Regions from separate parts of the Shewanella glacialimarina genome, predicted to be linked through region 2. Evidence: predicted binding sites of a transcription regulator. Region 2 holds the regulator's gene; the other holds the start of a gene.

Region 1 (11,529 bases), 1.0 Mb from region 2:
CAACTTGCGCAAAAATTAGATCATGAGCCAACCGCTGAAGAAATTGCTGAAAAATTAGATGTCTCTACCGGTGATGTAAGCAGAATGCTTAAGCTCAATGAGCGTATCACCTCAGTTGATATGCCCATTGGTGGTGATAATGATAGTGCCCTACTAGATGTGATTGCCGATGATGACTCTGTAGGACCTGATCACCGCGTTCAAGATGAAGATTTATCCAATTCAATAGTTGGGTGGTTAAACGAATTAAATACTAAACAACGTGAAGTGCTTGCCCGCCGATTTGGTTTATTGGGCTACGAGCCATCAACGCTTGAAAATGTCGGTGCCGAAATTGGCTTAACACGAGAAAGAGTGCGCCAAATTCAAGTCGAAGCGTTAAAACGTCTGAAAGATATATTAGGTCAACAGGGCCTGTCAGTTGAAGCTCTTTTTCAAGATTAATTATTTGCAGAGAGTTAAGACACATCAAAACGCCATATGATATTTCATATGGCGTTTTAGTTTTATATAGACTTAGCTAATTGTTTCAATTGATATAAATATTCTAGCGCTTGTTTAGGGGTTAACTCGTCTGGATTTATAAATGCCAATTTTTCAGCCAGAGGGGAGTAATCAATTAGTGGCATAGTTAAGCTCATTTGTGTCGATGTATTAAGGTTTATATCCGTTTTATCATCGCGACTTTCTAATTGATGTAGCTTATGTTTAGCTGCACTGATCACCTGTTGAGGAATACCAGCTAAAGCTGCAACCTGCAGACCATAACTTTTACTCGCTGCACCATCTTGCACAGCATGCATAAAAGCAATAGTGTCTTGATGCTCAATGGCATCTAAATGGACATTTACGACACCATCGATTAATTCTGGCAATTGTGTTAACTCAAAATAATGAGTCGCAAATAAGGTAAGTGCCCCTACTTTTTGGGCAAGATATTCTGCTGCTGACCACGCTAAAGATAAACCATCATAAGTCGATGTCCCCCGACCAATTTCATCCATTAACACTAAACTTTGCTTGCTGGCATTATGAAGAATATTAGCCGTTTCGGTCATTTCAACCATAAAGGTTGAACGCCCTGATGCAAGGTCATCAGAAGCGCCAATACGGGTGAAAATACGATCCACATGACCAACTTTTGCACTTTGTGCAGGCACAAAACAGCCTATATGAGCCATCAAGGTGATTAACGCGACTTGACGCATATAGGTTGATTTACCGCCCATGTTAGGTCCGGTCACAATTAGCATTTTTCTCGTAGGAGATAAACTCACCGGATTTGCAATAAAGGGTTTTTGACTGACCTTTTCGACCACAGGGTGACGTCCAGCTTCGATAGTAATACCAATATCATGTGTCATTATTGGGCAATGGTAAGATAAGGTTTCTGCACGTTCTGCAAAGTTACTAATCACATCAAGTTCTGCAGCAGCATTGGCAAATTGTTGTAGCTCATGAAGTTTAGGTAGCAGTAAGTCAAACAGCTCTTCCCAAAGACGTTTTTCTAATGCGAGCGCTTTACCTTGGCTTGAAAGTACTTTTTCTTCGTGTTCTTTAAGCTCAGGGGTGATGTAACGTTCAGTTCCTTTTAATGTTTGCCTGCGTTGATAATGAATAGGGACACGATCTGATTGCAGTCGACTCACTTCAATGTAGTAGCCATGGACGCGGTTATAACCCACTTTTAAGGTATTGATGCCAGTCTGTTGTTTCTCGCGTGCTTCCATTTCAGCCAGGTAATCAGTGGCTCCTTCACTTAATCTACGCCATTCGTCTAACTCGCTGTTATAACCATCTTTGATCACGCCGCCATCCCGGATTAATACCGGTGGGTTATCAATAATTGCCCGTGTCAGTAAATCATATTCATTTGGAAACTCACCTAATAGGGTGGCCAAATTAGTTATTTGTGGTTGTTGGCAGATTTGCAGCGTGTGTTTAATTTCTGGCAATAAGCCTAATGCTTGTTTAAGTCGAGCAAAGTCACGTGGGCGGGCACTTCTTAATGCCAAACGTGCCATTATTCGTTCTATATCGCCAAGCGATTTCAGTTGTTCATGTAAAACAGGGTACAAATCCTGTTCGATTAATTCTTGCACCGCATTATGGCGTTGGGTTATCTGTTTACGATCACGCAGTGGTTGGTGGATCCAACGTTGTAGCATACGACTCCCCATGGGGGTTGCCGTATTATCTAATACCCATGAAAGCGTGTTTTCACGTCCTCCTGAAAGATTTTGGGTCAACTCAAGGTTTCGCCTGGTGGCAGCATCTAAAATAATCGAGTCAGCTTGATTAAAACGCACAATAGAGTTGATATGCGGCAGCGCTGTTTTTTGAGTATCTTTTACATATTGCATTAAACAGCCCGCAGCCTGTAATGCTAACCGAGCATCATTGATGCCAAAGCCATGTAAGTCTTTAGTACCAAATTGATTTAATAATAAATTGACACAGGTGTCGTAATCAAACTCCCATTCAGGTCTACGGCGAATACCTTTTAAATGGTTGATTAGTATCATGTCAGTGAAGTCTTCACTGTAGAGTAATTCTGCGGGGCGAGTGCGCTGGATCTCTGCTTCTAAGGCTTCTCTTGAGTCTAATTCTGAAATAACAAAACGACCAGAAGAGATATCTAATGTGGCAAAGCCATAACCGACCTTACCCTGATACAGCGCGGCTAATAAATTATCCTGGCGCTCTTGTAATAAGGCTTCATCTGTCAATGTTCCCGGGGTGACGATACGGACAACTTGACGGTCAACTGGGCCTTTTGAAGTCGCGGGATCGCCAATTTGCTCACAAATAGCGACCGATTGACCTATTTGAACTAGTTTAGCCAAATAACCTTCTACCGCATGGTAAGGCAGGCCAGCCATTGGGATCGGGTCACCACCGCTTTTACCCCGTGCAGTTAATGAAATACCAAGCATTTCAGAGGCTTTTTTAGCATCATCATAAAATAGTTCATAGAAATCCCCCATTCTATAGAACAACAGCATGTCAGGATGAGCGGCTTTCATTGTCAAATATTGACGCATCATCGGAGTATGTTTTTCTAAATCTAAGCTAACAATTTCAGTCATGGGCTGTGTAATACTCTTTTTGTTCATCTGTGGTAATTCATTAAGCATTCGGGGAATTAGCATGGGATTTTTATAGCGGCTAATCTTAACAAAATTTGCCCCTGTTGGAGAAATACAAATTCATTATATTGACGTGAAATTACTAAATTTATGATTTTATTAATAAATAAAAAAAAGTAACCTCAGGGCTTGATACTGTATGACTATACAGTATACTGAACAACATATTGAGATGAGTGACGATATTAACGACACTTACAAACTAAATTATACACAGCAATTTTACCATTAATTGTGAACAAAGTTATTGCCTGGAAGGGGTTTGAAAATGAAGGTTGATCCAAATAAAGAGAAAGCACTTGCCGCAGTGTTAAGCCAAATTGAAAAGCAATTCGGTAAAGGCTCTATCATGAAGTTGGGCGAAGACCGCACCATGGATGTAGAAACTATTTCTACCGGCTCACTTTCATTGGACATCGCGTTGGGCGCAGGTGGACTACCAATGGGGCGTATTGTTGAAATTTACGGCCCAGAATCATCAGGTAAAACAACACTGACCCTAGAAGTTATTGCCGCAGCACAACGTGAAGGTAAAACATGTGCCTTTATTGATGCTGAGCATGCACTTGATCCTATTTATGCAAAAAAACTAGGCGTAGATATTGATAACTTATTATGTTCACAGCCAGATACAGGTGAACAAGCATTAGAAATATGTGATGCTTTAACTCGCTCAGGTGCGGTAGATGTTATTGTTGTCGATTCTGTTGCTGCGTTAACACCAAAAGCTGAAATTGAAGGTGAAATTGGTGATTCGCATATGGGCTTAGCGGCTCGTATGATGAGCCAAGCTATGCGTAAGCTGGCTGGTAACCTTAAGCAGTCAAATACTTTACTTATTTTTATTAACCAAATTCGTATGAAAATTGGAGTAATGTTTGGTAGCCCTGAAACGACAACCGGTGGTAATGCACTTAAGTTTTATGCTTCAGTTCGTTTAGATATTCGCCGCACTGGCGCGATTAAAGATGGCGATGAAGTCGTCGGTAACGAAACCCGTGTTAAAGTTGTTAAAAACAAAATTGCCGCACCATTTAAGCAAGCTGAATTCCAAATTCTTTACGGTCAAGGTATTAACCGTACTGGTGAACTAGTGGACTTAGGTGTTGCACATAAGCTAGTTGACAAAGCTGGTGCTTGGTACAGCTATAAAGGCGAAAAAATTGGTCAAGGCCGTGCTAATGCCGGTAAATTCTTAACCGAAAATCCAGCTATTGCACAAGAGATTGATAAGACATTACGTGAGATGTTGCTTGGTTCTGGAACAGGTACCGCACCAGCATCATCTACAGATGAAAATATTGATTTAGAAACTGGTGAAGTTTTTTAAGCTAGCTTTGTTTTAGCTGCTAATTAATTTATTTAAGTCGTGGTGCGTATTTTACGTATCGCGACTTTTTTATGCTTCAGTTAAAAACACTCTGTTGTTATCCTTGCTATACCGACTAGTTCCACCTGTTATCAACTCAATTAATTGAATATATTAAATTTTAGTAGCTTAAAATGTTAACCGCAGAACAATAACAAACCAAATAACATTGTCTCCAGTTCATCCTATACAAGATTATTCTTTATCAAAACTGTCCACTACAATCGCGCCCATCGATGCAGGCATAGTAATAACTATTATCCGTTTTAGCGATGTTAATGGATCTACCCAAAAGGGTAATTTGTCTAAACAAAATAGCACTAATGCAACCACTAATGCTGTCATTAGGTAAGCGATGACAATACGGAAAATAAACACTAATTTTCTTGAGCTAATATTATTTTGAAATACACTTTGATAGGTATATAGCCCTAAAAAAATAACCGATAATAAAAAAAGCATTAATAAATTGAAAAAAGGGAGTGTTTCACCTAATCGCCACGCTTCCTCTGAAAACGAAATCGGTACCGCAAGCGCAAATGCGCCGACAAAAATTTGGCTAGCATCTTCGCCATTAAAGCTAAACTTCATTACTTTTCCTTTTAAAAACATTCTGGTTTGCATAACAAACCCTAAGTTAAAGCCTAGATGTAATACTAGCTGCAATATATGAAGGACTGTTTAACTACAAATTACCTTAAAGCGAGTGTTTACGCACCTATATTCAGATTTATAGCTAATTGAGAAGATTGTTAATCTTATGCCACAGCACTCATATTTTGCGATAAGCTAATCGAATATTGTTCAGATGATAATCGCCTTACTCATCTCGCATTTTTGCGTAAATTCAGTATATAATGCCCTCATTTACTGGCTTGTATAGCAAGCTAGACACTTTTGTATTCTCTATATCAGGACGCATCCATGTTTCAGACCACTGCAGAGTTAAGAAGTGCTTTTTTAAAGTACTTTGAAGATAACGGACATCAAGTTTTAGACAGTAGTTCGCTGGTTCCAACTAACGACCCAACACTGCTATTTACCAATGCCGGCATGAACCAATTTAAAGATGTGTTCTTGGGGATGGATAAACGCAGCTACACTCGTGCGACGACATCACAGCGCTGTGTTCGAGCAGGTGGTAAGCATAATGATTTAGATAACGTGGGTTATACCGCCCGTCACCACACTTTTTTTGAAATGCTAGGTAATTTTAGTTTTGGTGATTACTTCAAAGAAGAAGCGATCCGTTTTGCTTGGACCTTTTTAACTGAAACATTGAAATTACCAAAAGATCGTTTATGCGTGACCATTTATGAAACCGATGATGAAGCGTTTGAGCTGTGGAATAACAAAATTGGCGTAGCTGCTGAGAATATTATCCGAATCGGCGATAATAAAGGTGGGGCTTATGCGTCAGATAACTTCTGGCAAATGGGTGACACCGGTCCTTGTGGTCCATGTTCTGAAATTTTCTATGACCATGGCGATCATATTTGGGGCGGACGTCCTGGCTCACCTGAAGAAGATGGTGATCGTTTTATCGAGATTTGGAACATCGTATTCATGCAATATAACCGTCAAGCAGATGGTGAGATGTTACCTTTGCCTAAGCCGTCTGTTGATACCGGCATGGGAATTGAACGTATTGCAGCTATCATGCAGGGCGTACATTCAAATTATGAAATTGATATCTTTAAGCAACTTATTGCTAAAACAGCTGAAATAATTAACGTTACTGATTTAGAAAATAAATCATTACGCGTAATAGCTGATCATATTCGTTCTTGCTCTTTCCTGATTGCGGACGGTGTTTTACCTTCTAATGAAGGCCGTGGTTATGTACTGCGTCGTATTATTCGCCGCGCAGTACGTCATGGTAATAAGCTTGGTGCTACGGATGCGTTTTTCTATAAGCTTGTACCTACCTTAATTAACGTTATGGGTGATGCAGCTAAAGGCTTAGCTGCAATGCAAGCAATTGTTGAAAAAGCCCTAAAAGCTGAAGAAGAGCAATTTGCCCGCACGTTAGAGCGTGGTTTAGGGCTGCTTGATAACGCGCTTAATAGCTTATCAGGCAAAATGCTTGATGGAGACACCGCATTTAAACTTTACGATACCTACGGCTTCCCTGTGGATTTGACCGCAGACGTATGCCGCGAACGTGATATTACTGTTGATGAAGTTGGTTTTGAAGCGGCAATGGCTGAGCAACGTAGCCGTGCGCAAGCTGCTGGTAACTTTGGTACTGATTACAACAAGCAATTGATTATTGATAAGCAAACCGCATTTTGTGGTTATCAAGGCTTAACCGGTGATGCGACCGTAGTTGCTTTGTACGTTGATGGCAACGAAGTGGGCGAAGTGACAGTTGGTCAGGAAGCTGTGCTGGTACTCGATAACACACCTTTCTACGCAGAATCTGGCGGACAAGTTGGTGACCAAGGTCTGCTAAACGCACAAGGCGTTAGCTTTGAGGTGCATGATACACAGAAATTTGGCCAGGCAACGGGTCACCAGGGAAAACTGACTCAGGGCACAATTAAAGTTGGTGCTAATTTAACGGCTTTAGTCGATAACAACTTGCGCAAGAGCACTGAACTTAACCATTCAGTGACTCACTTACTTCATGCTGCACTTCGTCAAGTATTAGGCAGTCATGTGACCCAAAAAGGCTCCTTAGTCAATCCTGAGCGTCTACGTTTTGACTTCTCACATTTTGAAGGTGTCAAGCCGGCTGAAATTAAAGAGATTGAGGAGTTAGTTAATACTCAAATTCGTCTGAATCATCAATTAAATACCCAAGAAATGGGTATCGATGAAGCCAAAGAAAAAGGCGCAATGGCGTTATTTGGCGAGAAGTATGATGCACAGGTACGTGTTGTTACCATGGATGACTTCTCTATTGAGTTATGTGGCGGTACGCACGTTAGTCGCACGGGTGACATTGGCTTATTTAAATTAACCTCCGAGAGCGGTATTGCTGCAGGTGTGCGTCGTATTGAAGCTGTTACTGGCGCTGCGGCAATGGCCTATGTGGCAGATCAACAAGCCCAGTTAGAAGAAGCCGCTGCGTTACTTAAATCAGACAGTGCTTCTGTTATCACTAAATTAAAAGCGCAGCTAGATAAAGTGAAACAGCTTGAGAAAGACTTATCGCAAATGAAAGATAAGCTTGCCGCTGCAGCAAGTGCTGATTTAGCAGGTGATGCTATTGAGATAAATGGTATTAAAGTCCTAGTGAAAAAGCTTGAAGGTGTTGATGCTGGATCACTACGTGGTTTGCAAGATGAGCTTAAGCAAAAGTTAAAGTCTGCCATTATCGTATTAGGTGTTGCCACTGAAGGTAAAGTTAATTTGATTGCCGGTGTCAGTAATGATTTAACCAAGCAAGTTAAAGCCGGTGAGTTGGTGGCTATGATTGCTCAGCAAGTCGGCGGTAAAGGCGGTGGACGCCCAGATATGGCACAAGCGGGCGGTACTCAGCCTGAGAACTTAGATGCCGCATTAGCTTTAGTGTTACCTTGGTTGACTGAACGCTTAGGCTAAACAATAGCCGTGAACGAAAAATAATACTTAAATCAAGTCTTAAAGCAGGGTTATTACACTTTAAGGCTTGAGTGTCATTGACACTTTTGGCATAGTTAACACAGTTTTGCTGCTGGTCACTATCACAGCGCGGTTAACTTAACACTTAAGTTGGTTCGAAAATGGTTTAATATGTCGTGCATAACGGGTTTGTTAACTATTTATCGTAATTGTCATTTTGTATGATCTAATGTCGATGCACTTTTATGTTGGTATTAGCTCATTTGTTAATTTTTGAATTATATATGCTTAATAGTCAAACTTTGTATTTGAAGTTACTATGACTTTTACTGAGCAAACCCTATAATAACGCATATTACGGACAAAGCGTGTTATGCAGTGTGAACTAAAGGAGTAACCAATATGCTAATTTTGACTCGTCGTGTAGGCGAAACATTGATGATTGGTGATGAAGTCACTGTCACAGTATTAGGTGTCAAGGGTAACCAAGTACGTATTGGTGTCAATGCGCCCAAAGAAGTATCTGTTCACCGTGAAGAAATTTACCAACGGATCCAATCTGAAAAGTCAGACTCATCTGATAGTGGTAATTTCTAAGCAGTTTTTGTTAGATATTGAAACGACTAAGTCAGCATTTGCTGACTTTTTTGTTTTTAAACGCGGTAAAGTTTTGTTTAGCTTGACTGCAAATATTGTAATAGGTGAGAAAGTATTTTATTTAGCTAATATTATTTATTCACTTAATAAGTAGAGCATTTGGAGTCTTATTTGCTGTTAAACCCCTCAATGTGCTTAAAAACAGTTCAAATGGTTAGTGGTTTGGAAAAAGGGTTTGACTTATTTTCGGCAAACAGTAATATGTGCGCCAAGAAAACGGAGAGGTGGCCGAGTGGCCGAAGGCGCTCCCCTGCTAAGGGAGTATGGGCTTTAACTCCCATCGAGGGTTCGAATCCCTCCTTCTCCGCCATTTCTTACAATAGTTAAATCGATGCGGATGTAGCTCAGCTGGATAGAGTACCTGGCTACGAACCAGGCGGTCGAAGGTTCGACTCCTTCCATCCGCACCATTTCTATTGTTGTGATTTTGAATGCGGATGTAGCTCAGCTGGATAGAGTACCTGGCTACGAACCAGGCGGTCGAAGGTTCGACTCCTTCCATCCGCACCATTCAAAATAGAAAGACTGTATAAAACAAATTTGCGCGTGTAGCTCAGCTGGATAGAGTACCTGGCTACGAACCAGGCGGTCGGAGGTTCGACTCCTCCCACGCGCACCATATTTGACGGAGAGGTGGCCGAGTGGCCGAAGGCGCTCCCCTGCTAAGGGAGTATGGGCTTTAACTCCCATCGAGGGTTCGAATCCCTCCTTCTCCGCCATTCATTCATTGATGTTATAGTGCACTGCACTTTAATCTGATGTAATGATGGCATTAAGTGCTAAGTAAGATTTTGCGCGTGTAGCTCAGCTGGATAGAGTACCTGGCTACGAACCAGGCGGTCGGAGGTTCGACTCCTCCCACGCGCACCACATTTAAAAACCTGCTATTAATTAGCAGGTTTTTTTTTTGCCTTCGATTTCTAATCATTTCATTTACCTGCGTTTAATCATCCATATTCATCTTCGATAGACATTTTGGTGATCTTTCAATCTACTTATCATCTTTAATGACTATAAATAACCAATCCCATCACAGAGTTGTGATTTTATTTTTATGTTTAGTAAATTTTTATTCAATGCTCAAGATTGGAACAATAAGTGGCGGTAAATCGTTGGTGGTTGTCTGTTCAGTTTGGCCAACAATGATGTAACACTCTTGTATGTCAGATGGGAAGTGAGGTTTATTATGTAATCCTTAGTTAATGGCTGCTTTTGTTATGTAATTCTTATTTGTTTCTATTTTTGGTAATTATTTATGGTAAGACCATTTTACAGTTGGATAGTGGTTTTGTTATAATTTGTGTATATTTTGTAACATCAAAAGCCGTTAAAATGGATATGAATTCAGTTTCTGTTAAAGTTGGCTTGATTAGCTGGTCAAGTATTAATTGAATATTTATTCTGAAAATGGTTTTGAATAAATGAATGCGAAATAACGAGGCCGCGAGTCATCATGCCTTAATACGCATGTCAAAGCTTGGCATGTTACCCAATGGAACATATTTGTCGTATTTATTACAGTGAGGGACTATGGCATCGATCAGCCAACAATTAGTTGATGCGCTTGGCATTATGGTGATGGGAATGGGCTTAGTGTTCATTTTCTTGAGTATTTTAATTGTCGGCATTGGAATAGTGGCTAAATACAGTCCAGTTCCTATTGAGCCAACACCAGAGCCAAAGATCAACACAGGATCAACGACAGGATTAAATCCTAAGTTAGTCGCCGCTATTACTTCTGCGATTCATCAATATCGCGCGTAAGATTTATTTTGGGAGCTTTTATGAGCAAGCCGTTATTACTCACCGATGTCGTCCTGCGTGACGCCCACCAATCTCTACTTGCAACACGCTTACGTATTGATGACATGTTACCCATTGCTTCCTTGCTGGATAAAGTGGGTTATTGGTCATTAGAATCATGGGGTGGCGCTACTTTCGATTCATGTATTCGCTATTTAGGCGAAGACCCGTGGGATCGCATTCGTGAACTCAAAAAAGCCATGCCAAACACGCCACAGCAAATGTTGTTACGAGGACAAAATTTATTAGGTTATCGCCATTATGCTGATGACGTCGTCACTCGTTTTGTAGAGCGTGCACACACCAATGGTGTTGATGTGTTCCGTATTTTTGATGCCATGAACGATGTGCGTAACTTAGAAACCGCCGTTAAAGCGGTTAAAAATGTTGGTGGTCACGCGCAGGGGACGATTTCATTCACCACTAGCCCAGTACATACCCTTGATACTTGGGTTGATATGGCTAAGCGCTTAGAAGACATGGGCGCGGATTCATTATGTATTAAAGATATGGCTGGCTTACTTAAGCCGATGCAAGCTTATGATTTAATTAGCCGCTTAAAGTCGCAAACTGACTTAATGGTATCGATGCATTGTCATGCGACAACAGGTCTTAGCACAGCGACATACCAAAAGGCCATCGAGGCGGGTGTTGATGTGCTTGATACTGCAATCTCTTCAATGAGCCAAACCTACGGCCACAGCGCAACCGAAACGTTAGTGGCCATGGTAGAAGATACCGATAGGGCCACTGGCTACGATATGGTGCTCTTAGAAGAGATAGCCGCTTATTTCCGTGAAGTACGTAAAAAGTACGTCCGTTTTGAGGGCGCACTTAAGGGAATTGATTCACGTATTTTACGCGCCCAAGTGCCAGGTGGCATGTTAACCAACATGGAAAATCAGCTAAAAGAGCAAGGTGCTGCAGACAAGATGGATGCCGTGTTAGCTGAGATCCCACGGGTACGCGCAGACTTAGGTTTCTTACCTTTAGTGACACCAA
Region 2 (11,529 bases):
CTTTTTGCCCGCCGGGATAGACTTTACTTACCTGCTCAAATTGGATCATGTTTGCCTATTCTGCCTTTTCTTGACTAAATAATGCTTCGATAAAATCATGGGCATTAAAAGTACGTAAATCATCAATTTGTTCGCCGACACCAATGTGACGAATGGGAATATTAAACTTATCTGCTATGGCGAAGATAATACCACCCTTTGCGGTGCCGTCTAATTTGCTTAAGGTAATACCTGTCACACCCACTGCTTCTTGAAATAGTTGTGCCTGGCTAATCGCATTTTGCCCTGTGCTAGCATCTAAGGTTAACATCACTTCATGGGGTGCATTGATGTCGAGTTTTTTCATCACTCGAACAACTTTTTTTAGTTCTTCCATTAAATGGCTTTTGTTCTGTAAACGGCCTGCGGTATCAGCAATAAGCACATCGACTTTACGTGCTTTAGCTGCTTGAAGTGCATCAAAAATAACTGAAGCACTGTCGGCTCCTGTGTGCTGTGCAACAACAGGAATATTATTGCGCTGCCCCCAGACTTGTAGTTGCTCAACAGCGGCCGCCCGAAAAGTATCACCAGCAGCTAACATGACAGATTTGCCTTGTTTTTGATACTGTTTTGCCAATTTACCAATGGTCGTTGTTTTACCTACACCATTAACACCTACCATTAAGATAACAAATGGCCCCTCAGCATTATCAGGCACCAAAGGGATAGCTACAGGGGCTAACATTTTGTGCATTTCATCACGCATCAGATCATACAGTGCTTCTGCATTTTTAAGCTGTTTACGCGATGCTTGCTCAGTGAGACTTTTAATTAACTTAGTAGTAGTTTCAACACCCACATCGGCGATTAACAGTTGTTCTTCAAGCTCTTCAAATAAATCGTCATCGATTTTTTTGCCACTAAACAGACCAATGAATCCAGAACCAATATTTTCACTGGTACGCATCAAACCACGTTTTAAGCGCGCAAACATGCCTTCTTTTTTAGGCTTATCTTGAGGCTCTGGTTCAACTTGAGTAACAACACCTTGCGCATTATCTTCTGCAGCTTGAGCTTCAGCGGCTGCTATTCTGGCCTCTTCTGCAGATTGAGCTTCAACGGCTGCTATTCTCGCCTCTTCGGCAGCTTGAGCTTCAACGGCTGCTATTCTGGCCTCTTCGGCAGCTTGAGCTTCAGCGGCTGCTATTCTGGCCTCTTCGGCAGCTTGAGCTTCAACGGCTGCTATTCTCGCCTCTTCGGCAGCTTGAGCTTCAGCGGCGGCTATTCTGGCCTCTTCGGCAGCTTGCGCTTCAGCGGCGACTATTCTGGCCTCTTCGGCAGCTTGCGCTTCAGCGGCGACTATTCTCGCCTCTTCTGCAGTTTGAGCTTCAGCGGCAATTATTTTAGCCTCTTCGGCAGCTTGCGCTTCAGCGGCTGCTATTTTAGCCTCTTCGGCAGCTTGAGCTTCAGCAGCTACTATTCTGGCCTCTTCGGCAGCTTGAGCTTCAGCGGCGAAGATTCTAGCCTCTTCGGCAGCTTGAGCCTCAGCGGCTGCTATTTTAGCCTCTTCTGCAGCTTGCGCCTCAGCGGCAATTTTTGCATCACTCGCTTGCGCTTGAGTAGCATCATCTTGAATACTTTCTTGAGCAACGTCTTGGACGACTTCTTTGGAGGTTTCAACGACCTCTTGCTCGTTCTTGTCTTTACGAAACCACGAGAAAAAACCTTTCTTTGCCATGTTTACTACCAGTGCTCAATATAAAATAAGTTCAATTACAGCGATTTTTTTACGCCAATAGGGGTTATTGGAGAATACTCAGTATTTTTGGTTGAGTTTAATATAAAATATCAGCTGTTTAGGGTGAGCATAGTCTACCACTTTCTTTTTCTTTGTTCAGACAAAATCACGAGGAACACATGGCACGACAAAATAGCAGTAGTGGACAGGTCAGAATAATTTCTGGGCAATGGCGTTCTCGCAAGCTGCCGATCCATGATTTAGAAGGCTTACGCCCAACAACAGACCGTGTGCGTGAAACCTTATTTAACTGGTTGTCGGTCGATATTCGGGGCGCTCGAGTATTAGATTGTTTTGCCGGAAGCGGGGCATTAAGCCTAGAGTCGTTATCACGTTATGCCGAATTTGCGTTAATGTTTGAATTACAAAAAAGTGCTGCCAACCAACTGACCAAAAATCTGCACACCCTTAACTGCATCAATGCCAAAGTGATTAATGGTGACAGTTTGCAGTTATTGGCGAAAGGAACAGATCAAGGTTTTGATGTGGTTTATATTGACCCTCCCTTTCGTAAAGGTTTGGCCAAACAGACTATTGAATTATTAATGGCCCATGGTTGGTTAAATAACGATGCACTCATTTATCTTGAAACCGAAACCGATCTTACTGATCTGGTTATTCCAGCAAATTGGTTCCCACTGAAACAAAAAACAGCGGGACAAGTGAGTTACCGTTTGTATGCTTATCAGTCTGAGACTTAAACAGCACATTTTTCAATGTTAGATCTGTCGCTTGTTGTCATAAGTTACTCCGGTGCCACTGTTAAAATTTATTTAGCTTCATCCATAAAAAAACCTCGTTCACTTGAACGAGGTTTTTTATTCAGTAGCCTAAACCAAATTACTTTTTAGGGTACGGATGGGCGACACCTTTATGACAATCAACACAGGTTTTTCTGTCTTCTGGTGCTTTTTTGAAATTATTTTCATGCATTTTTTTCGCCATTTTCTTCATGCCTTCGGGCTGATTTTCATATATACGAGTATGGCAATGACGACAGTTAGCTGAATCATTAGATTTGAAATACTTTAATGCTAGGTCTGCTTGCTCTTTACGGTTTTCATCTAACCATGCTTGAGTATTGAAATCATCTATCATGATAAAACCGTATAAATCTTTAGAAACAATGATTTTTTTGATCAAGTAATCAACTGGACCATGGGGTAAATGACAATCTTGACATTGAACTGTTACACCTGCATTGCCACCGCCATGAGCTGACGCTAATACTTCATCCTTTAAAGAGTGATTACTGTGACAAGACATACAGAAAGCATCAGTACTTGTTGCATGTAAGGTTTGCTGAGTTGCAAAGTAGCCAACTACACCTAAAATCACACCGACAATAATCAGTACGATAATGGAATATTTTGCGCTTGGTTTAAATAGGGCACGCCAGTTCATGACACATCTCCGTTTTACAGAATTTTATATATTATTAATTTTCAGCAAGTGTAGAGTGTTGTGATACTAAAAAAACAGATATGCCTCTAGGTTTAGGTAATAGGTAGAATTCATCACTTAAACTTTGAAGTTGATCAATAATTGACTAACTATTACTCACTCCAACCTTAAACTAAACTTAATACAACGGAGGTGACTTAACAACAAGACACAAAATATCAACGGTATAATTGCAACACAGATCTCATTTTATGCCATGACCCGCTAATTTAATTATTTATGTTGAGCCAAAATATGCTGTTTTTCACGGGCTAGTATAAGCATCTTCCAACCACCCCACAGCATTATCCCCCCACCGACAAGGATCATGGCGTAAATGATTTGTTGATCCGCCAACATAGGTAAAAAGTTTTTATCAAAGCCAGCAAATATGCCATACAAGCCTAAGCCAAACAGAAGGCTGCCTGGAAAATCAATAATGGCAATCATCAGCATTTTACGATCAATCGCTTTTAGTTGTGTTAGTAGCAGGTCTGACATAACAATTTCATCCTTAAATTAAAAAATTAACATAGCAATAAAAACAATCTGTTATCAACAAGTTTATTTTTTTATGTTTCATCTGCCTTATCACATGGAGGGGAACGTAATGATTAAATCATGCCTCCTTCATTTTCAATTCTTAACATAGGGTTTCACGTATCTTATTGCCCACAGTTAAGCTACAAAACGCCATAAGTGCAAAAAGTCTTCCGAAGAAGACTTTTTATTATGTAAGCCTGTCAAAAACCTACTGGTAAACCGGTAAAATATCCGCCATAGCCAACAAGTGACACGTGGCCGTTAATGCCCCAAATAACACCACAATCATGATCAACATATTGCCTCCTGGTACTTTAAAGCTTTGGCTATTTGGATATAGCTGACGGGTTTTATAAGCCAATAGTGCAGGTACAATAACCGCCCAGATAGTTGCGGCTAAAGCCGCAAAGCCGATAGCCATTAAAAAACCATTAGGAAAGAGTAACCCTAATACTGTTGGTGGAATAAACGTAATTGCTGCGGTTTTTAATCGGCCAGTACGAGAATCATCAAAACCAAATAAATCAGCTAGGTAATCGAATAAGCCTAATGTCACCCCTAAGAAAGATGAGGCAACCGCTAAGTTGGCAAATAAGGTCAGTACGCGTGACAAATTTTCGCTAGCGATAGATTCAGATAAAGCCGCCACTAATACCCCCATATTACCGCCTTGAGCAATAATATCTGAGAACATAGCACGAGAAATATTGCCCATAGTGACCACTAACCAACAGGCATAAATCACCAAGGCAATGGTTGTGCCTAGTACGATAGCTTTTACAATGGTTTTAGCATCTTTACCGTAATATTTAACCAGACTGGGTACATTGCCATGGTAACCAAAACTGGCGAGGCCAAATGGCAATGCAGCCAGCATATAAGGTAAATAACGAGCTTCACCGTCGGGTTCAAACAATCGACTTGGCTCTATTTCAATTAATAAGTTACCCGTAGCTAAAAAGAAAGTGATCACCATGCCACCAAGCATAATGGTGGTAATGCGATCAACAGCTTTAGTGCTGATTAACACAATAAGTGCTAGCACCAATGCAAACACTAATCCGGCGATACTTTGCGGTAAGCTGATGCCAATAGCCTGCAGACTATGATTAACAATCGAGCCACCGCCACTAATATAAGCGTATGTTAGGATGTACAACACAAAAGCAATTGATAAACCATTGACTATTCTACCAAATTTCCCGAGCGTATCACGCGTTAACGTGTCAAAACTGGCCCCTGGCTCAAAATGTAAATTGGCTTCCAGTAATAGTAAACCAGACATCAGCATACAAAACCAAATACCTACTAACATCAGTACAGAATAACTAAACCACATGCCTGCCCCGACCACAGGTAACGAGAACATTCCCGCACCAACGGTCGTACCAGCAATAATCATTGCCCCACCAATAAGAGACTTACTTTTGGGGCTATTTTTAGCCGCATTCATGTGGTTTGCCATTAATTTAAATGCTCCGCGTTTACGCTATCTTGAATGGTTTGTCGTACTGATGGACGTAATAATCCATTCGCGTGATCGCGTATGCGGAACACTTCATCTAATGGCTCACGACTGCATAAATAACCTAGCTCTTTTAGTTTAACGCTCAGGGTATTGTACAATTTTTTATCGTAGAACTCTGGCGCAGTAATACCGTGCAACGCCCCTAACCTTTGGGCCAATAAATGGCTGTCTCGTTCAAGTTCAGCACGCTCTAATTCAGGTTTGATACCTAGCAAATTAAAGATAATGGCATAACGCTGTAATGTTTCACTGACGGTTTCAGCTAATAGCTCTAACTGGGTGATATTCGCTTGGACAACAACACAACGTTTATCACCACTAATTAAATTCTCCTCAACCATTTGATCAAGCACTAAATCAACATAAGCGGGAAGATCAGCAATACCCATAAATAATTCTGCTTTCATCAGCGGGTAAAAGTCCTCAACCACTGCCAGAATTTGTTCACGGTTACACTCTTCATAGCGCACTAAACAACTGGCAATTAATGAAGGAATAATCATGATATGAATAATATTATTACGATAATAACTCAAGGTAATAGCATGGTTAGGGTCAATTGCGACAATGTCCCCGAGAGGGTCTTTTTCTAAGGTAAATTTATTGAGTGATAAGCAATGCTTAACAATGGATGGACCATCACCTTCTGCAACCGATGCATAGTCGGAATAAGGAGCTTGCTTTAACAGTTTTAAATAGAAATTTAGCTGACGCTCAAGCTGATGACGTTCTAACGCATTTTGCTCTGAGGCCAGTAATACTAAACTGGTTAACGTGACTGAACTTGCTGCAGCGGCACCATTTATGTTGGTCATCACTTGATTGGCTAGAAGATTAACTGCTGGCGTAACCCATGATGGTTTCTGGTCAGGATCTTTGGCAATTTCTTCACGCCAATCGGGAGATTGCTGTTTCAAAAAGTTTTGTAAATTGATTGGCTCGCCAAAGTTTACGTAACCCTGGCCAAAATTACCCAGCTTACGAATAGCACCAAATACCTGCCAAAGTGATTCCTTCTCTTTTTTCTTACCACTTAATTCTTTATGGTAAGTAGCCACTTCCATCACATGGTCATAACCAAGATAAACAGGCACTAACGTCACTGGACGTTCAATACCACGCAGTACACTATTAATTGTCATGGCTAACATACCGGTTTTAGGCGCAAGCAATCTGCCAGTACGTGAACGGCCGCCTTCGGTAAAGTATTCAACAGCGTAGCCCTTAGCAAACAGTTGATCTAAATACTCACGAAAAATTGCGGTATACAGTTTGTTGCCATTAAAACTACGGCGAATGAAAAATGCACCACCACGACGGAACATTGGGCCTGCAGGCCAGAAGTTTAAGTTGATACCGGCGGCAATGTGCGGCGGCACCATACCTTGGTAATACAAAATATAAGACAGCAGTAAATAGTCCATGTGACTGCGATGACAAGGCACATATACAATTTCATGACCGTCATGATGCAGTTGACGCACTTGCTCAGCGCCTTTGATGTTAATACCACTGTATAGCTTATTCCATAACCAGGTGAGAAAACGCTCGGCAATTCGTACTAAACTGTCTGAATAGTCGGCCGCGATTTCGTCCAGATACTCAATCGCAGTTTCACGCGCTTTTTCTTTGGAAATCTTCTTATTTGTCGCTTCTTCTTCAATGGCCTTATTGATCGATTCAGACTTTAATAACGAAGCAAACAGAGCTTGACGGTTAGGCAGTTGTGGTCCAGTCATTACTTTACGTTGACGGCGAAAATGTACCCGAGCCACCCGAATTAACTTATGAGCAATCGCCTCATCAGTACCATGTTCATCGGCTAAATAGCGTAATGACATTGCGTTAGAGAACTGCACAAAACTATGGCGACCTAGAAATAGAATCATTAACCATTTACGTAACCAGGTTGGATTCTCACGTTCAAGCACAGCAGCTTTCATCGTGTCATCTTCTTTGCCTGGAGTACGGCCCCAGTAAAGACTTACTGGCACAAGTTGAATATCTAATTCAGGCTGCTGACGGTGGAGCGCTAATAAACTGGTAAAACAGTTTAAAAACTTCTCACCACCCTCACGCTTACCAATAATAGGCTTTCGCCCCTCTAAACAAACAACTCGTGGCACTTTCATACCATCAAGTTGTAATGGCGCATAAGGACTTGGTAAGCCTAAACCTTGGGTCATTTCGCTTAATGCTGCAGTGTCACTTATCGACTCTGTCTTCATGACATAAACAATGGGCTTGTCTGGATCGAAGTTTAGATCTGCAAATGGGTCATGTGGCACAACTATCGTTTGCACCATCAGCTTTTGCACCCTACGCAGCAGTCTAAGCATGATTGAATCTGGTTTTGACATAATAATATTCGCAATAAAGCCCTTTTAATATGGGCACATAGGATACCAGAAACTGGTTACCTTTCACTATATGCTGTACACATCAAGCAAAGCTTTTAAATTCAATAACAAATAAATTAAAGCATGCAATTGATACATATAATAAAAAAACTATTTAAGATAATAAAATTAAAAAATAATTGGTGAATACTTGCGCAAACCAAAACACTGTATATAATGACAGTTACTGTATAGAAAGACAGGAAACAACATGAGACCCTTAACACCACGCCAAGCTGAAATTTTAGAGCTTATTAAAAACAATATCTCTGAAACTGGTATGCCGCCTACTCGTGCAGAAATCGCCACACGCCTAGGTTTCAAAAGCGCAAATGCTGCAGAAGAGCATTTAAAAGCCTTGGCTAAGAAAGGGTTTATTGAAATCATGCCCGGCACATCCCGTGGAATACGATTAACCCAAGAAGATGAACCCGAAGAAACAGGTTTACCTTTAATTGGACAAGTCGCCGCAGGTGAACCTATTTTAGCGCAAGAGCATGTTGAACAATATTATCAAGTTGACCCCAATATGTTTAAACCCGCCGCAAACTTCTTATTAAGAGTGCGTGGTGACAGCATGAAAAACATCGGTATTCTAGAGGGTGATTTACTCGCCGTACATAAAATACAGCAAGCCAGAAATGGCCAGGTAGTTGTTGCTCGTGTTGAAGATGACGTGACAGTGAAACGTTTTGAGAAAAAAGGCAATGTCGTATATTTGCACGCTGAAAATGAAGCGTATGCACCTATAGAAGTAGACTTAAGTTACCAAAGCCTGACTATTGAAGGGCTTGCAGTTGGTGTAATTCGTAATGGAGAATGGTTATGAACAAACTAATGGGTACATCCCCGCGTCATCCTGGTTTATGGGTAGATATACCAACTGCAGATATTAATTTAGCGCAGCCTATCACCACACTCCAAACCGAAACCAATGGTAAAGTGGAACTCGGTCAATATGCTAGCCAGTTGGCACTACTAAGCCAGCAAGGTCGATGGATTGTGCTAATTAACCCCGCCAATATCAATTACAAACAGATGTTAGCTAGTGCCGGGGTAAGAATGGACCGCGTATTGTTAGTACATGCAAAGGATGAAATTGAAACACTTTGGGCGATGGAAAAAGCATTAACCAGTGGCACATCCAGTGCGGTAATTTCATGGACTCAACCATTAGATGCACGCGATAGCCGCCGATTAGAGTTAGTGGCCAAAAGTGCCCGCGCATTAGGTGTAGTAATTGAGGATGTAAGCACTCACTTAGGCACTAATTTGGCAACCAAAGCAATTATTTCAAATCAAAATAATGCTGTTAAAACAATTAATTTCACTTCATTTCATTAGTACTAAACGCCGTGTTTACTGAGCCCTGTCTATGTACAGGGCTTTTTTATGCAAACTTTCAGCTAATTAGCTATAAAAGTGATCTTGATCAATGTTTAATCTACAAGTAATGTGTTTAACAGGGTTGAAACATTTTTAACCTAATTGAAACGCTACAGTCTAGATTTTATCTGACAGATAAAAGCGTCAAATCAGAATTGATAGGTTCAGTTGTAGGTATCAGCGTGGTGCACATAAATATAAATCCGTAAGCCTTACACGCTTACAACCACCAAGGTACTTTGAGGTCATCAAGCTTTTTTGGGAACCGAAGAGTTTACATAGAGCAGAGACTTACTGTGTGACTCTTCTTTGTAGTTGCTATTCGCAATTGGCAGAGGAGAAGTCTTGTGAAGCAATGGTTGTATTGTGTAATGGCGGTGTTAATGGCACCTCCACTTGGGGCAAACGAAATGCCCCTCAACATGACAAAGGGTGTAACGAATATCAGTGGCCAGGTTTATGACCTCCATATGATCATTCTTTATATTTGCTGTGCTATTGGTGTTGTGGTGTTTGGGATCATGATTTATTCAATGATCTATCATCGTAAATCCAAAGGCGCGGTCGCGGCAAATTTTCATGAAAGTACCAAAGTAGAAATTGCTTGGACCGTGATCCCATTCGTTATTTTAATTGGTATGGCCATTCCAGCCACTAAAACCCTTATCGCTATGGAAGATCCGTCTGACGCGGACTTAACCATTAAGATCACTGGTTCGCAGTGGAAATGGCATTACAGTTATTTTAATGAAGATGTCGAGTTCTATAGCATTTTATCCACTCCTCGCACCCAAATTGACGGTGATGAAACAAAAAGCGCAACCTACTTATTAGAAGTAGATAAACCTTTGGTACTGCCTCTTAATCGTAAAGTGCGTTTTTTAATGACATCGGATGATGTAATCCACTCTTGGTGGGTTCCGGCATTTGCGGTTAAAAAGGATGCTAACCCAGGCTTTATTAACGAAGCTTGGACACGAATTGATAAAGCAGGAACTTACCGTGGTCAATGTGCTGAATTATGCGGTAAAGACCATGGGTTTATGCCTATTGTCGTTCAAGCTCTGCCTGAAGCGGAATATGATGCGTGGCTTCTAGACCAAAAACAGCTTGCCAATAATGCAGCTGCCGCGGCTCAAGCAGCATTATCAGAAACCCTTTCAAAAGAAGAGTTAATGACCAAAGGCGAACAAATTTACCTCTCTACTTGTGCAGCATGTCACCAACCTAACGGTGCTGGTTTACCTGGTGTATTCCCATCTCTTATTGGCAGCCCACTCATTAAGGGGCCTGTCGATGGTCATATTAATATTGTGCTTAATGGTAAGCCTGGAACAGCAATGCAATCATTTGCAAAACAGTTAACCGCCAAAGATATTGCCGCGGTTGTCACCTATGAGCGTAATGCTTGGGGGAACAACTCCGGTGATGTTATTCAGGCTGTTGATGTAAGCAATGTTGCCAGTGGTACTCATGCCGCAGAACCTAATCCAGCAAATACGAGCACTCAAGCAGTTGCATCTGCCGATGCATCTGAGCAAGTCAATGCTGCAGTTACCAAAGCAGTCGACATTGTCGCCGAGGTGAAAGAAGTAGATTTATCGGAATTAACTTACGAGCAGTTAATGACCGAAGGTCTACAGGTATACACATCCTCTTGTGCAGCTTGTCATCAAGCAACAGGTGCAGGTTTACCTGGTGCGTTCCCATCATTGATTGGTAGTCCCATAATTACTGGCCCTGTTGATGCGCATATCAATATCGTTCACAACGGTAAACCCGGCACTGCGATGCAAGCTTTCGCCAGTTCATTATCACCTCGCCAAATGGCAGCGGTGATCACTTACGAGCGTAATGCATGGGGTAACAACTCAGGCGATACGGTGCAAGCAGCCGATGTTAATAGCCATGGACAGTAGGGGATAATTAATGAGTACATCTACACACGATACTGCAGTCCATGACGACCATCATCATGGTGCCCCTAAGGGCATTATGCGCTGGCTGCTAACCACTAACCATAAAGACATTGGCTCTTTGTATTTATGGTTTAGTTTTATTATGTTTCTAACTGGCGGTGCCATGGCAATGGTGATCCGCGCTGAGTTATTTCAACCTGGCTTACAGCTAGTTGAACCTAACTTTTTCAATCAAATGACCACAGTTCATGGCCTTATCATGGTATTTGGTGCTGTTATGCCAGCCTTTACCGGCTTAGCTAACTGGCTAATACCTATGATGATTGGTGCGCCAGATATGGCATTGCCTCGCATGAACAACTGGAGTTTCTGGATTTTACCCTTCGCCTTTACCATGCTACTTAGCACATTATTTATGGAAGGCGGTGGACCTAACTTTGGTTGGACATTCTACGCACCGTTATCTACCACCTACAGTCCAGATAGCACGGCATTGTTTGTATTCTCGATACACATTATGGGGATTAGCTC

The links. The regulator LexA, encoded in region 2, represses DNA repair genes until DNA is damaged. The targets are predictions, from matches to a motif close to TACTGTATNNNNATACAGTA.
Region 1: the regulator LexA is predicted to act here: its motif matches at 3,283-3,302, upstream of recA (recombinase RecA).

What each region holds. Positions count from the first base shown of each region.
Region 1 covers NZ_CP041216.1:3,197,530-3,209,058, reverse strand. The annotation lists gene rpoS (RNA polymerase sigma factor RpoS) at 1-444, shown strand, start outside; gene mutS (DNA mismatch repair protein MutS) at 507-3,089, opposite strand; gene recA (recombinase RecA) at 3,418-4,479, shown strand; gene FJ709_RS14035 (DUF2391 family protein) at 4,714-5,109, opposite strand; gene alaS (alanine--tRNA ligase) at 5,443-8,067, shown strand; gene csrA (carbon storage regulator CsrA) at 8,470-8,664, shown strand; tRNA gene FJ709_RS14020 (tRNA-Ser) at 8,943-9,034, shown strand; tRNA gene FJ709_RS14015 (tRNA-Arg) at 9,058-9,134, shown strand; tRNA gene FJ709_RS14010 (tRNA-Arg) at 9,158-9,234, shown strand; tRNA gene FJ709_RS14005 (tRNA-Arg) at 9,267-9,343, shown strand; tRNA gene FJ709_RS14000 (tRNA-Ser) at 9,352-9,443, shown strand; tRNA gene FJ709_RS13995 (tRNA-Arg) at 9,518-9,594, shown strand; gene FJ709_RS13990 (OadG family transporter subunit) at 10,255-10,488, shown strand; gene oadA (sodium-extruding oxaloacetate decarboxylase subunit alpha) at 10,509-11,529, shown strand, end outside.
Region 2 covers NZ_CP041216.1:4,208,338-4,219,866, forward strand. The annotation lists gene ftsE (cell division ATP-binding protein FtsE) at 1-49, opposite strand, end outside; gene ftsY (signal recognition particle-docking protein FtsY) at 56-1,720, opposite strand; gene rsmD (16S rRNA (guanine(966)-N(2))-methyltransferase RsmD) at 1,900-2,481, shown strand; gene FJ709_RS18410 (NapC/NirT family cytochrome c) at 2,621-3,184, opposite strand; gene FJ709_RS18415 (hypothetical protein) at 3,458-3,724, opposite strand; gene mtr (tryptophan permease) at 3,975-5,231, opposite strand; gene plsB (glycerol-3-phosphate 1-O-acyltransferase PlsB) at 5,231-7,654, opposite strand; gene lexA (transcriptional repressor LexA) at 7,905-8,522, shown strand; gene FJ709_RS18435 (cell division inhibitor SulA) at 8,519-9,037, shown strand; gene coxB (cytochrome c oxidase subunit II) at 9,427-10,998, shown strand; gene ctaD (cytochrome c oxidase subunit I) at 11,009-11,529, shown strand, end outside.